DNA from 2 places in the Pseudomonas triticicola genome. Region 1 is predicted to be linked to the other one. Evidence: predicted binding sites of a transcription regulator. Region 1 holds the regulator's gene; the other holds the start of a gene.

Region 1 (7,347 bases):
CCTTGATGACGATCTTCGAGCCCTGGCCCTTGGTCGAGTAGATGTTGATCGAACCGTTGAGCTGGGAAATCTTGGTCTTCACCACGTCCATGCCGACACCACGGCCGGACACGTCGGAGATCTCGGTCTTGGTCGAGAAACCCGGGGCGAAAATCAGGTTGTAGCACTCGGTATCGCTCAAGCGATCGGCGGCGTCCTTGTCCATCACACCGCGTTTTACCGCGATCGAACGCAGGACGTTCGGGTCCATGCCTTTGCCGTCGTCGGAGATCGACAGGAGGATATGGTCGCCTTCCTGCTCGGCCGCCAGCACCACGCGACCGCCACGGGCCTTGCCCGATGCTTCACGTTCTTCCGGCGACTCGATGCCATGGTCGACGGCGTTGCGCACCAAGTGGACCAGCGGGTCGGCCAGAGCCTCGACAAGGTTTTTGTCGAGGTCGGTTTCTTCACCCACCAGTTCCAGGTTGATCTCTTTCTTGAGCTGCCGTGCGAGGTCGCGGACCAGACGCGGGAAGCGCCCGAAGACCTTCTTGATCGGCTGCATCCGCGTCTTCATTACGGCGGTCTGCAGGTCAGCGGTGACCACGTCGAGGTTCGACACGGCCTTGGACATGGCTTCGTCGCCGCTGTTGAGGCCCAGGCGCACCAGACGGTTACGCACCAGCACCAGCTCGCCGACCATGTTCATGATCTCGTCGAGCCGCGCGGTATCGACGCGCACGGTGGTTTCTGCTTCGCTGGCCGGTTTTTCTGCCGGTGCAGCGGCTGGCGCACGGGCCGCAGCCGGTGCAGCAGCGGCGGCCGGTTTCGGCGCCTCGGCTTTCGGTTCAGGCTTGGCGGCAGGTTTCGGCGCAGCAGCGGCAGCCGGAGCTTTCGCCGCTGGCGTGGCGACGCTCGACGCAGAGCCGGCAGTCGCAGCGCTGGCGTCAAACTTGCCTTTGCCGTGCAATTCGTCGAGCAGCGATTCGAATTCGTGATCGCTGATCAGGTCGCTGCCCGCCGCAGCGGCTGCCGGTGCAGCAGGTGCGGCCGGGGCCGAAGCGATGGCCGATTCCAGCGCGTCAACGGCGAAGTTGCCCTTGCCGTGCAACTGATCGAGCAAGGCTTCGAATTCGTCGTCGGTGATGTCCGAGCTGTCGCCTGCAGCAGGCGCAGCCGGAGCCGCTGGTGCTGGCGCCGGAGCGACCGCATCGACAGCAAACTGGCCCTTGCCGTGCAGCTGATCGAGCAGCGACTCAAATTCGGCGTCGGTGATTTCATCGCTGGCCGCCGTGTCGGCAACCGGCGCGGGCGCCACAGCAGCAGCCGGAGCCTCAGCCTGGGCCTTGACGGCGTTCAGCGAGTCCAGCAATTGTTCGAATTCGTTATCGGTGATGTCTTCCGAGGAGTCGCTTTCAACGACCAGTTCTTCGATCATCTCGGCAACCGGCGAAGCCGGGGCTTCATCCGCCGATTGCGGCTCGGCCAGACGCGCCAGCGCGGCCAGCAGTTCCGGCGTCGCAGCGGTGATCGGTGCACGCTCACGGACTTCGCTGAACATGCTGTTCACCGCGTCCAGTGCCTCGAGCACCACGTCCATCAGTTCTGCATCAACGCGACGCTCACCCTTGCGCAGGATGTCGAAGACGTTTTCGGCGATGTGACAGCACTCCACCAGCTCATTGAGCTGAAGGAAGCCGGCGCCCCCTTTTACAGTGTGGAAACCGCGAAAAATTGCATTGAGCAGATCTGCATCATCCGGGCGGCTTTCCAGCTCGACCAGTTGTTCGGACAGTTGCTCAAGAATCTCGCCGGCCTCAACCAGGAAATCCTGAAGGATCTCTTCATCGGCGCCGAAGCTCATTAATGGGGTGCTCCTACAGGTCTAAAAACCCAAAAAACCCGAATTCCGAAACTCTAGAATCCAAGGCTGGATAACAAATCGTCCACATCGTCCTGACCGGACACAACGTCTTCTCGTTTATCGGCATGAATCTGCGGACCTTCACCCTGCGAGAGATGTTTTTGTGGATCTTTTTCAGCAAGCATTGCGGCGCGGTCATGTTCGATGCCCGCAAAGCGGTCGACCTGACTGGCCATGAGCACGAGTTTGAGCAGATTGCTTTCGACTTCGGTGACCAATTGGGTCACACGCTTGATCACTTGACCTGTGAGGTCCTGGTAATCCTGAGCCAGCAGGATGTCATTGAGGTTGCTCGACACCGCACGGTTGTCCGTGCTGCTGCGTGACAGAAAACCGTCGACCCGGCGCGCCAGTTCACGGAACTCTTCAGCCCCGACCTCGCGACGCATGAAGCGGCCCCAATCGGCGCTCAACGTCTGCGCTTCATCAGCGAGACTGTTGACCACCGGCGTGGCGCTTTCCACCAGATCCATGGTGCGGTTGGCCGCGGCTTCCGTCAGCTTGACCACATAGCCCAGGCGTTCGGTGGCGTCGGTGATTTGCGACACTTCCTCGGCCTGCGGCATGTGCGGATCAATCTGGAAATTGACGATCGCACTGTGCAGTTCACGTGTGAGCTTGCCCACTTCCTGATACAGGCCGCGGTCACGGGTCTGATTGAGCTCATGGATCAGTTGCACCGCGTCGCCGAACCTGCCTTTTTCAAGGCTCTCGACCAGTTCGACCGCGTGTTTTTTCAGGGTCGATTCGAAATCGCCCTGTGATGATTCGTTATGCTCCATAGCTCCCCCGCGCATTCATCAGCCGATGCGTTCGAAAATCTTCTCGATTTTGTCTTTCAACGCTTGAGCCGTGAAAGGTTTGACCACGTAACCGTTCACACCGGCCTGGGCGGCCTCGATGATCTGCTCGCGCTTGGCTTCAGCAGTCACCATCAACACCGGGAGGTGCTTGAGTTTTTCATCGGCGCGCACGTGACGCAGCAGGTCGATACCGGTCATGCCCGGCATGTTCCAGTCCGTTACCAGAAAGTCGATGCTGCCGCTGTTGAGCACCGGAATGGCAGTGGTGCCATCGTCGGCCTCGACGGTGTTGGTGAACCCAAGATCGCGCAGCAGGTTCTTGATGATCCGCCGCATCGTTGAGAAGTCATCAACGATGAGGATTTTCATGTCTTTGTTCAATTCGACCTCCAAGCAGTCTTAAACGCGCCCAGCACCTGGACGCGCCACTTCAATCAATCGGCGCAGCACTTAAAGTTTGTCTGGAGCACAACGGATCGAGACCGGCGCCGTTCATCACCGCACCAGCCTCGTTTCGCAGTGTCCCCACACTGCCTTCAGCGCGCTCGCCACTCCCCCAAACGCCCCCGCAGACGGGCCGCGCACTGGCTGTGTAACTGGCTGACCCGCGATTCACTGACGCCAAGGACTTCACCGATTTCCTTGAGGTTCAGCTCTTCGTCGTAGTACAGCGCCAACACCAGTCGCTCACGCTCCGGCAAATTGGCAATCGCGTCCGCCAGCGCCGCCTGGAAGCGTTCATCTTCCAGATCGCGTGACGGCTCCATATGAGCACTCGCGCCATCCTCGTGCAGCCCTTCGTGTTCGCCGTCCTGCAACAGGTCGTCGAAACTGAACAGGCGACTGCCCAAGGTGTCATTCAGAATCCCGTAGTAATCGTCGAGACTCAATTGGAGTTCGGCCGCAACCTCGTGATCTTTAGCGTCACGGCCGGTTTTAGCTTCAATCGAGCGAATCGCGTCGCTGACCATCCTGGTATTACGGTGAACCGAGCGTGGCGCCCAATCCCCTTTGCGCACTTCATCGAGCATCGCGCCGCGGATTCGAATGCCCGCGTACGTTTCGAAACTGGCGCCTTTGCTGGCGTCGTATTTGGTCGAGACTTCGAGCAAACCGATCATCCCGGCCTGGATCAGGTCTTCGACCTGCACGCTGGCCGGCAGGCGCGCCAGCAAGTGATAGGCAATGCGTTTGACCAGTGGCGCGTAACGCTCGATCAATTCGTATTGCGCGTCACGCGCCGACTTTTTGTAAAGATTCATGCCACTGGCGGTCATATCACAGGCCCTGCGGTTTGCTGCACGAGACGCTCGACGAAAAATTCCAGATGCCCGCGCGGGTTGGCCGGCAGCGGCCAGGTGTCGACCTTCTGGGCGATGGCCTTGAAGGCCAGCGCGCACTTGGAACGGGGAAAGGCTTCGTAGACGGCGCGCTGCTTCTGCACGGCCTTGCGCACGCTTTCGTCGTACGGCACGGCGCCGACGTATTGTAGGGCGACGTCGAGGAAGCGATCCGTGACCTTGGTCAACTTGGCGAACAGGTTGCGCCCTTCCTGCGGGCTCTGCGCCATGTTGGCCAGTACGCGGAAGCGGTTCATGCCGTAGTCGCGGTTGAGCAACTTGATCAGCGCGTAAGCGTCGGTGATCGAAGTCGGCTCGTCGCAGACCACCAGCAACACTTCCTGGGCGGCGCGTACGAAACTGACTACCGAGTCACCAATACCCGCAGCGGTGTCGATCACCAGCACGTCGAGATTGTCGCCGATGTCGCTGAACGCCTGGATCAGGCCGGCGTGCTGCGCCGGGCTCAGGTGCACCATGCTCTGCGTGCCGGAGGCCGCCGGCACGATGCGAATCCCGCCCGGGCCCTGCAACAGCACGTCGCGCAGTTCGCAACGGCCTTCGATGACGTCGGCCAGTGTGCGCTTGGGTGTCAGCCCCAGCAGAACGTCGACGTTCGCCAGGCCCAGGTCGGCGTCCAGCAGCATGACCCGACGGCCAAGCTCTGCCAGCGCCAGCGACAAGTTCACTGACACGTTAGTCTTGCCGACGCCACCTTTGCCGCCGGTCACCGCGATCACCTGTACGGGATGCATGCTGCCCATGTTATTTCTTTACCTTGTCTTGCATAGACGGAGGCCACATTACTGGCTGCGCGTTCCTGATCGGAACAATGCGTGGCAGACCATCGATGTAGGTACAAAAACTGTTCATGATTACCTCAGCCAACCTGCTTGGTCGGGCTGTGATAGATATCAGCGAACATGTCAGCCATGGCTTCTTCGCTGGGTTCTTCCTGCATTTGCACGCTGACGGCGCGGCTGACCAACTGATGACGACGCGGCAGATGCAAATCATCCGGAATCCGTGGGCCATCGGTCAGATACGCGACCGGCAATTCATGACTGATCGCCAGGCTCAACACTTCGCCGAGACTGGCCGTTTCATCCAGTTTAGTCAGGATGCAGCCGGCCAGCCCGCAACGCTTGTAACTGTGATAAGCGGCGGTTAGAACCTGTTTCTGGCTGGTGGTTGCCAGGACCAGATAGTTTTTTGAGCGAATGCCACGCCCGGCCAGGCTCTCAAGCTGCATGCGCAACGCCGGATCACTGGCTTGCAGGCCGGCAGTATCGATCAAAACCACGCGTTTGCGTAGCAGTGGATCCAATGCCTGCACCAGCGACTGACCCGGATCGACGTGCGTTACCGGCACGTTGAGGATGCGCCCGAGGGTTTTCAGTTGTTCCTGCGCGCCGATGCGGAAGCTGTCCATGCTCACCAGTGCAACGTTCTGCGCGCCGTACTTGAGCACGTAACGCGCGGCGAGCTTGGCCAGCGTGGTGGTCTTGCCCATGCCGGCGGGGCCGACCATGGCAATCACACCGCCCTCTTCCAGCGGCTCGACTTCCGGTACGGCAATCATCCGCGCCAGGTGGGCCAGCAGCATGCGCCAGGCCTGACGGGGTTCTTCGATATCGGTGATCATCGCCAGCAGATCGCGCGACAGCGGGCCGGACAGGCCAATGCGCTGCAGACGGCGATACAGATTGGCCTGGGCCGGACGGCTGCCTTGCAGCTGATTCCAGGCCAGGGTGCCGAGCTGCACTTCCATCAGCTCGCGCAGGCTGTTCAATTCAAAACGCATCGACTCCAGCGCACGCGGATCGACACCCGCCGAGGCCTGCGCAGGTGCTGCGGCCGGGCGCGTCGGTGCGGCGTAGGTCGGCTCGCTCAGCGGCTCGGCAGCAGTCAGCGGCAGGCCTGCGGTCAACGGCAGCCCTGCGAACAACTGCTGATTGGTGTTGCCGTCGGCTTCGCCACGCAGGCTCAGCTCGGCCTGGGCGGTGACGATGCGCGACTGGGTCTTGCGCAGCTCGTCTTCGAGTTCCATGTTCGGAACCCGTGGCGCCAGCGCCGACAATTTGTAATCCAGAGCCGCCGTCAACTCGACGCCGCCGGCAATGCGGCGGTTGCCGATGATGGCGGCATCAGCGCCCAGCTCATCGCGAACCAGCTTCATGGCCTGACGCATATCGGCGGCGAAAAAACGCTTAACTTGCATAAACCACTACCTCAGCCGTTGGGCCCTACTGTCGCAACGATGGTCACTTGCTTGTTGTCCGGTACTTCCTGGTAGGCCAGTACATGCAGCCCTGGCACTGCGAGGCGGCCGAAGCGCGAGAGCATCGCGCGAATCGGGCCTGCTACCAGCAGGATCACCGGTTGGCCTTGCATTTCCTGACGCTGGGCCGCTTCGATCAACGAACGCTGCAGCTTCTCGGCCATGCTCGGCTCCAGCAGAACGCCCTCTTCCGAGCCTTGTCCTGCCTTCTGCAGACTATTGAGCAATATCTGTTCCAACCTTGGTTCCAATGTGATTACAGGCAGCTCGGACTCAGTGCCTACAATGCTTTGGACGATGGCGCGCGATACGCCGACCCGCACAGCGGCGACCAGCGCGGCGGTATCTTGACTCTTCGCGGCGTTGTTCGCGATCGCCTCGGCGATGCTGCGAATGTCGCGCACCGGCACGTGCTCGGCGAGCAGCGCTTGCAGAACCTTGAGCAACTGCGACAGCGAAACCACGCCCGGCACCAGCTCTTCAGCCAGTTTCGGCGAGCTCTTGGCCAGCAATTGCATGAGTTGCTGCACTTCCTCGTGGCCGATCAGCTCACTGGAGTGCTTGTACAGAATCTGGTTCAAGTGCGTGGCGACCACGGTGCTGGCGTCAACCACGGTATAGCCGAGCGATTGCGCCTGGGCACGCTGGCTGATTTCGATCCACACCGCCTCGAGGCCGAAAGCCGGATCTTTGGCGTTGATCCCGTTGAGCGAGCCGTACACCTGGCCCGGGTTGATCGCCAGTTCGCGATCCGGGTAGATCTCGGCCTCGGCGAGAATCACGCCCATCAGCGTCAGGCGGTAAGCGCTCGGCGCCAGATCGAGGTTGTCGCGGATGTGCACGGTCGGCATCAGGAAGCCCAGATCCTGCGAGAGCTTCTTGCGCACGCCCTTGATCCGCGCGAGCAATTGCCCACCCTGATTGCGGTCCACCAACGGGATCAGGCGATAGCCGACTTCGAGGCCGATCATGTCGATCGGCGTCACGTCGTCCCAGCCCAGCTCCTTGGTTTCCATG
Region 2 (7,347 bases), 1.1 Mb from region 1:
CACTCGACAGCCGCACAGTCATCGATGCAGTCGCGGGATTTGCCCGGCGACTGCATGACGCGCACTCGGATCTGCCCCTCGACAACGAGCAGCGGCAGGCCCTGATCGATTTCTGCCAACCCGAAGCGTTGATGTACAAACACCAGCGCGAACTCGGCGCCGAGGCCGATTCCCTGCGTCGTTTCGATTATCGCCAGCCACGCTTCGAAGCCTGGCGTCCGCTCGGGCTGGTGGTGCACATCACTCCGGCCAACGCGCCGCTGCTCGCGTTCTGCGCGGTGGTGGAAAGTCTGCTCGCCGGCAACGTCAACTGGTTGCGCCCCAGCCGCAGCGATCAAGGCCTGACGGCGCAACTGTTGCGCGCGTTGGTGGACTGCGATGCAAGCGGACAACTGGCCGGACATGTGGCGGTGATTCCAGCGAGCACCGAGCAGATGGGCAAGCTGTGCAAACCCGCCAACGGGGTTGCAGCGTGGGGTGGCGAAGCGGCCCTGCAAGCGATTCGGCAACAGTTGGTGCCGGGTTGTCGCTGGATCGATTGGGGGCACCGCATCAGCTTTGTGTATCTCACCCCGGAATCGGCTACGCCAGGGGCGCTTGATGCCGTCGCCGACGAAGTCTGCCGACTGGATCAACAGGCCTGCTCCAGCCCGCAATGGCTGCTGGTGGACAGCGATGATCCGCAGGTTTTGTGCGATATCGGTCAACGCCTGGCGCAGGCCCTGCAACGACGCGCCACGCAATGGCCGGCCCTGGTGCCGACACGCCAGGAAGCTGCGCAAATTACCACGCACACGCAGATGGCCCGCCTCGGCCAGAGTTTTGCCGGTCATACCGGGCAAGTGTGGAGCGGCCCGGGCTGGCGGGTGATCTGGAGCCATGATCGGCAACTCGCGCCTTCACCGCTGTTTCGCAGCGTACTGCTGCACCCGCTGCCGCAAGCGCTGCTGACCGCCACCCTGTTGCCGTGGCGCAACGTCCTGCAAAGCTGTGCGCTGGTATGCGCACAACCGCAAACTGTCGAGCTTACCCATGCGTTGATCGCTGCCGGGGTCACGCGGATCGCACCGATCGGCAGCATTCACGACGGTTACGCAGGCGAACCCCATGACGGCGTCTATGCGCTGCAACGCTTGAGTCGACGGGTATCGGTGAGTCTGGCGGCCACACAGCTGCCGAATCAGGCCAGTCTCGATTCACCGCCACTCGCGGCGAAGTCGTGCGCTGCAATCATGAACAAAGAGGCGTTCGTCGCTCAGCCCATCAACGATCAGGCGCAGTTGTATTTCCGCTCCGGAGGCAGCAGCGGCATTCCTGCTCTGGCCGGCTACAGCTATCGCGATTTCGATCGGCAGATGCGCGCAACCGCTGACGGTCTGTTCGCCGCTGGTCTTGATCCGGCGCGGGATCGGGTCATGAACCTGTTCTTCTGTGGCGGGCTGTACGGCGGTTTTCTCAGTTTCAGCAAAGCGCTGGAATTGCTCGAGGTGACGCACCTGCCCATGGCCGCCCCTACCGATGACGACTACCGCGAGATTGCCCAACTGATCATCGACCAACGGGTCAACGTGCTGGTGGGAATGCCCGCCACACTGCATCGCCTGTTTTTGAATGAGCAGCAGCGGCTGCGCGCTTATGGCGGGGTTGAAAAAGTCTTTCTGGGTGGCGAGCACCTGAGCGAGCAGAACCGTGCGTTGCTGCGCAGTTGTGGCGTCTCGAGCATTCGCTCGGCGATCTACGGCAGCGTCGATGCCGGCCCGCTAGGCCATGCCTGCAAGGCTTCGGCGGATGGGGTTTTCCATCTGATGAACGCGATCCAGCACTTGGAAATCGTCGCATTTGATGAGGATGTGCCGGTGATCGACGATCAAGTGGGTCGGCTGCTGGTGACCTCGCTCGCCCGTGAAGGGGGCCAGCGCGTGCAGCGTTATGAGATTGGCGACACCGGGCGCTGGCTGCCGGGCGTCTGCGCCTGCGGGCTGACGTCGCCACGCTTCGAGCTGTTGCAACGCCACGGCAAGCTGTTGCGCATCGGCACTGACTTCATCTCCCTGAGCGAATTGGCGTCGCGGCTACAAGTGCCGTTTCAGTTGCAGCTGGACCACAGCGCTGACGGCGTCGAGCGCATGCAACTGCACTGTGAACTTGCAGCCAACAAGGTGCGAAACCGCCTCGCCGATTACCTGACCCTGACGACCGTCATCGACAGCGGATTGCTGGTGCTGCAGATCGAACAATGCCCGCCCGAGCATTTCGTTCAAAACAAACACAGCGGCAAGACGCCGCTGGTCATTGACTCCCGCCGCTGACGCTTGCCGTGAGCTGGCTCATTCGAATCAAGAAGAACACACCGTGAAAACAACCGACCCGATTAGCGAATTGACGCGTTTCGCCCGTGAGCATTCGCCCTACTACAAGAACAGCCTCGCCGATATTCCCGAGGCAATAAGCTCGCTGCGCGAACTGCCACTACTTGATCCGGCAGATTTCTGGAAAGACAGCGCGGATCTGGCGCAATGGCCGGTCCTGACGGCCCCGCTGGGCCACGCCCTGGTCTTCAAGACCGGTGGCTCAACCGGCGGCGGCAGGCTCTCCGTATACGCCCGCACGGAATGGCAACGCACAGTGCAAGCTTTCGGCCGCAGTCTGAGCGAGCAATTCAGCTCCGGCGACCGTGTCGCCAACCTGTTCTTCGCTGGCGACCTCTATGCCAGTTTTCTGTTTATCCACGATTCACTGGCCCATGTGGAAACGCCTGTCACCGAGTTTCCGTTTACCGGCGAAGTCGACCCGCCAATGCTGGCCGATGCCATCGTGCAACACCGGATCAACGTGTTGGCTGGCGTGCCTGCGCAACTTTTGACCTTCGCCAGTTGGCTCCAACACCGCGGCCTTGCGCTGCCCTTGGTTGATACCGTGCTTTATGGCGGGGAGAGCCTGTTTGCCTCGCAACGCCAGCTCCTTGAGCAAGTGCTGCCAAACGCGCGCATTGCCTCGATCGGCTACGCCAGCGTCGACGGTGGATTTATCGGTGCCAGTCATCGTGACTGCATCGAAGGAGAACATCGCACACCCGACGGTCACGTGCTGTTGGAGATTGTCGATCAGCACAGCGGCGCAACGATCGAGGCCTGCGATCAAACCGGACTGCTCGTACTGACCAACCTGAACCGGCGCTTGATGCCGCTGATCCGCTATCCCGTCGGTGACCTGGCATGCTGGCGCGAACCGCCGGGCACTGCGCGACGCAAATTCGCCCTGAGGGGACGCAGCGGCAATAGCCAGCGTGTGCGGGTCGGCATTCTGTCGCTGATGACCGACGAAATCAGCGAAAGCGTGCGGAGCATCACTGGCAGCAACGATTGGCAGTTATTGATCGAGCACGACGACGGCAGGGATCTATTGACGGTGAAATACGTAGTCAACGAAGGATCGACCCGCATCGAGGACAGACTCGAGGCCCGCTTGATCGAACTGTATCCGCAGATACCGCAACTGCGTGGCTCGGGGTTATTGCAGCTGCGCATCCAGAGTTGCCGGTTCGAGGACCTTGCGCGCCACCCTCGCGCAGGGAAAAGCCTGCGGATCGTCGATTTACGCTGCTACGACCGACATGACAGGGAGGTGCGTGATGGAAGCGTTGATCCTGCGCAATTACCGTGACACCGACGCTACAGCCGTCAGCCAATTGTTTCGCGAGGTCTATGGCGATCATTACGTGCAAACCGACGTTTACATGCCCTGCCTGATCAACCAGAACCACGCCGACAAACGCTGGCACTCACTGGTTGCAGTGGAGGGAGAGCGGATTCTTGGTCATGCCACTTTGTATCGGCAAAGCGAAAACTCGCACGATGCCGAACTGGCCTTGAGCGCCGTGCATCCCGATACTCGCGGAAAAAACATTGCCACGCGGCTGGGCGGGCAACTGTTGACTCATGCACAGGCGCTGGGTTGTCGCAGCGTGTCGATCAAACAGGTCACCCATCACCCTTACACTCAACGCATGGCGATCAGTCTCGGTTTTCACAACACTGGATTGCTGCCGGACTTTGTCCGTTCGCCCTTTGGCTGCAAAAAACCGGAGTCGATCGTATTGGGTGTGCACGCTATCGATGGTTATCAACGGCCATTGCCAGAACAGGCATGGCCAACCAGTTGCCGCCCCTTGATGGAGCGTCTGAGCGCTGTGTTTGGCGTCGGGGCTGGTGCAGGACGCTGGCGCGGAGCTTCGGTTCAGGTCCAGCAGCACGGCAATCGCCATGAAATGTGGCTGGAAAAACTCAATCCGGAACTGCTCGACCAGTTGCGATCGCTGCCCGGGCATTGGCTGATTTCGATTCGGCTACAGCTGTCGCGACACTTTGCCGTGGACCTGCACAGCCTCAACGGCATCGGTTTCGTCTTCACCGGCCTGGCGCCTGCACAAGACAATCGAGGGGGATGGCTGGCACTGTTTCATCGTGGATACCGCACGCGCAGGCTGACATTGCACTGTCCGCACATGCAGCAGTTGCATGACCAGGCACAACGCCACATCACTCGGCTAGCCGTGCCGGCGACGTAAACAGCATGAGCCCGCACAAGGATGAGCGGGCATCATCAGCAGATCTTACGCCTTTGCCTTCAGGCCTTTGTCGGAAGGAACTGCCGCATTGCCTTCGCCATAGGTCTTGAGATTCTGCAGAACGTAAATGGCTTTCTTGAATTCGGGAATCAGGCTCTTGCCGTAGTAATTGCCATTGAGACTGTTGGTCTGGATGGCATCGAGCTGCGTGGCGAAATATTCCAGCGCGTTGAACTTCGCCTCCGGGTCTTTCTGCACGCCGAAGCGGTCGAATTTGTCGCCGGCATTGAGCAAGGTGATCGAGGTGATCTCGGAAATCAGGCCGCGCCCGCGCAGGAATTCGCTGAGGTTGCCCAACTGCTTGACGGAAACGTTGGCCGGGTCGAAGCCCTTGATCTGCTTGCGCAGCCCCTGCTTATCCATCTCAGCGACGTTCAACGCGTTCGGATCATTGCCGACCAGCGTCAGCATCTGCTGCACCTTGACGCTCTGCGAAACCTGTTTCTTCGCCCCGGTATCACGGACCATTACGCCCGCCTTGCTTTCCCAGGCGCCGGTATAGCCGATCGTCATGCGAGGATTCCTTGTGCAATGAGCATGAAATGTCCTTGTTCCAACAAACTGAATGGGCGCAAGTATCGGCCGCTTCGCCTGATCCAACCAACCCCTTTGTGCGCTATTTTACAAATCTCGTACATTCATGACACCGAGCTCAAGGCCCGCAAACATTGCTTCAGAGCCGTCATCATGATGTAACAACTGTGGCGATTGCTGCAGATGTACCAATCCCGATACCAACCGGTCATCGCCCAGGGTTCTTTCGGCACGCAAGTACCTAAAGCTTCCGCCCGTAACGACGATACGCTGTGATACCCGCCCTGTTTTATTCCTGCCCTCCAACAAAAAAGCCGCTCAAGGATCAGTTCCATGCCCGCACTGCGCACTATTCAGGCTCGCTACACGCTGTTTCTGATTCTGTTCATCCTGTTGTTGTCCGTGCTGACCGTGGTCGGCATCAGCCAACTGGTCGCACCAACCCTGCGCGATACCGAAGAGAAGGTCGTGCTCAACCGCATCGCCGAAGTCGCCGTGCAGATTCAGGGCGAACTGAACAAGGTGCAGGCGCAGCAACGCAGCATCACCCAGACCATCCCCCTGCTCGACAGCGCCGCCATCGACGTGGTGCTGCCAGGGCTGGTGGATCAGTACGGCGAACTGAAAGTCTTTGGCGGCGGTATCTGGCCATTGCCCGGCCAGCGCGAAGCCGGGCGCAACAAGTTCAGCACCTTCTGGCACCGGGATGCCTCGGGTCAGCTCAAGGTCAATACGTTCTGGAACAGCGACGCCGCACCGAACTACTACGACCAGAGCTGGCACAAGGGCGGCATGGCCACCCCGCGAGGTCAGTGCGCGTGGGCCGCTGCCTATAAGGACGACGCCAGTGCCGAGCCGCGCACCAACTGCGCCATGGCCATCTACAAGAACGGCAGTGCCTGGGGCGTTTCGACCATCGACGTGACCCTGGGCTTCTTCAACGACCTGGTGGCGCGCAAGGAAAAAGACCTCAACGCCGAAATGCTCATCGTTGAGGCTGACGGCAAGATCATCAGTAACAGCTCGCGCATCAGCGGTCCGATCGTGCTGAAGAACATCAGCGAACTGGCGGCCAGCTCGACCTTCATCAATCAGATCAAGACCGGCCTGCAGAACCGCGATAAAGCGCAACGCGTCGAGTTCGACAACAACGGTGAAGACGCTACATTCTTCATGCGGCCTATCGAGGGCACACCGTGGTTCCTCGCCACTGCCCTGCCGACCAAGATGCTCACCGCCCAGCGTGACGATGTGCTCCACAGCCTTAGCCTGATCCAGATTCCGCTGGTGATCCTGCTGGTGCTGTTGCAGGTTTACGCGATTCGCAAACTGGTACAGCGCATGAAGGCTCTGAAAGCCAACATTGATTCACTGTCCAGCGGTGACGCCGACCTGACCCGCCGCATCACCATTCGCGCTGAGGACGAACTGGGCGCCATCGGCCATTCGGTCAACACCTTCATCGTCTATTTGCAGAACATGATCGGCGAAGTCACCCAGGCCACCGGTGCCATGGCGTCCAGCCTCGATAATCTGCAACGCACTTCCGCGCACACCAGCCAGATTCTGCTGCGTCACGCCTCGGAAACCGACCAGACCGTCACCGCCATTACCGAAATGAGCTCCACCGCTGAAAGCGTGGCGCAGAATGCCGCTGAAACCGCTGCGTTCACCCAGCGCGCCAATGAAAACGCCGATCGCTCGCGCGTCGTGGTGGGTGAAGCGACCAACAGCGTGGTCGCGCTGATCGACGAAGTGGCCAGCGCTACACACAAAGTTGAAAACATGCAGCAGGACGCTCAGCGCATCACCGAGATCCTCGGCGTGATCGGGGCGATTGCCGGGCAGACCAACCTGCTCGCCCTCAACGCGGCGATTGAGGCGGCGCGTGCCGGTGAACAGGGTCGCGGCTTTGCGGTGGTGGCGGATGAAGTCCGCGCCCTCGCCGCCCGCACTCAGGCCAGCACTTCGGAAATCAACGAAATGTTGACCCGTCTGACCCAAGGCGTGAGCTCCTCGGTCAGTGCCATGGAAAACACCCAGGCCAGTTGCCAGTCCGCCGCTGACGCCACCGCCCGAGTCAACTCGGGGCTGGACGAAATGGCCGGTTCGGTCAGCCACATCAACAGCCTCAGCACGCAGATCGCCACCGCCGCCGAACAGCAAAGCGCAGTGACCGAAGAGAT

What was found. Region 1 encodes FliA, which starts transcription of late flagellar genes. Its sites were predicted from a motif close to CTAAAGTTTNNNNNNNNNNNGCCGNTAA; they were not measured.
Region 2: the regulator FliA is predicted to act here: its motif matches at 5,403-5,430, upstream of KVG85_RS07465 (methyl-accepting chemotaxis protein).

Annotation. Positions count from the first base shown of each region.
Region 1 is NZ_JAHSTX010000001.1:2,800,003-2,807,349, forward strand. It holds gene KVG85_RS12440 (chemotaxis protein CheA) at 1-1,846, opposite strand, end outside; gene KVG85_RS12445 (protein phosphatase CheZ) at 1,900-2,688, opposite strand; gene KVG85_RS12450 (chemotaxis response regulator CheY) at 2,707-3,078, opposite strand; gene fliA (RNA polymerase sigma factor FliA) at 3,246-3,986, opposite strand; gene fleN (flagellar synthesis regulator FleN) at 3,983-4,813, opposite strand; gene flhF (flagellar biosynthesis GTPase FlhF) at 4,930-6,270, opposite strand; gene flhA (flagellar biosynthesis protein FlhA) at 6,282-7,347, opposite strand, start outside.
Region 2 is NZ_JAHSTX010000001.1:1,652,893-1,660,239, forward strand. It holds gene KVG85_RS07445 (acyl-CoA reductase) at 1-2,309, shown strand, start outside; gene KVG85_RS07450 (phenylacetate--CoA ligase family protein) at 2,353-3,663, shown strand; gene KVG85_RS07455 (GNAT family N-acetyltransferase) at 3,632-4,567, shown strand; gene KVG85_RS07460 (hypothetical protein) at 4,613-5,140, opposite strand; gene KVG85_RS07465 (methyl-accepting chemotaxis protein) at 5,495-7,347, shown strand, end outside.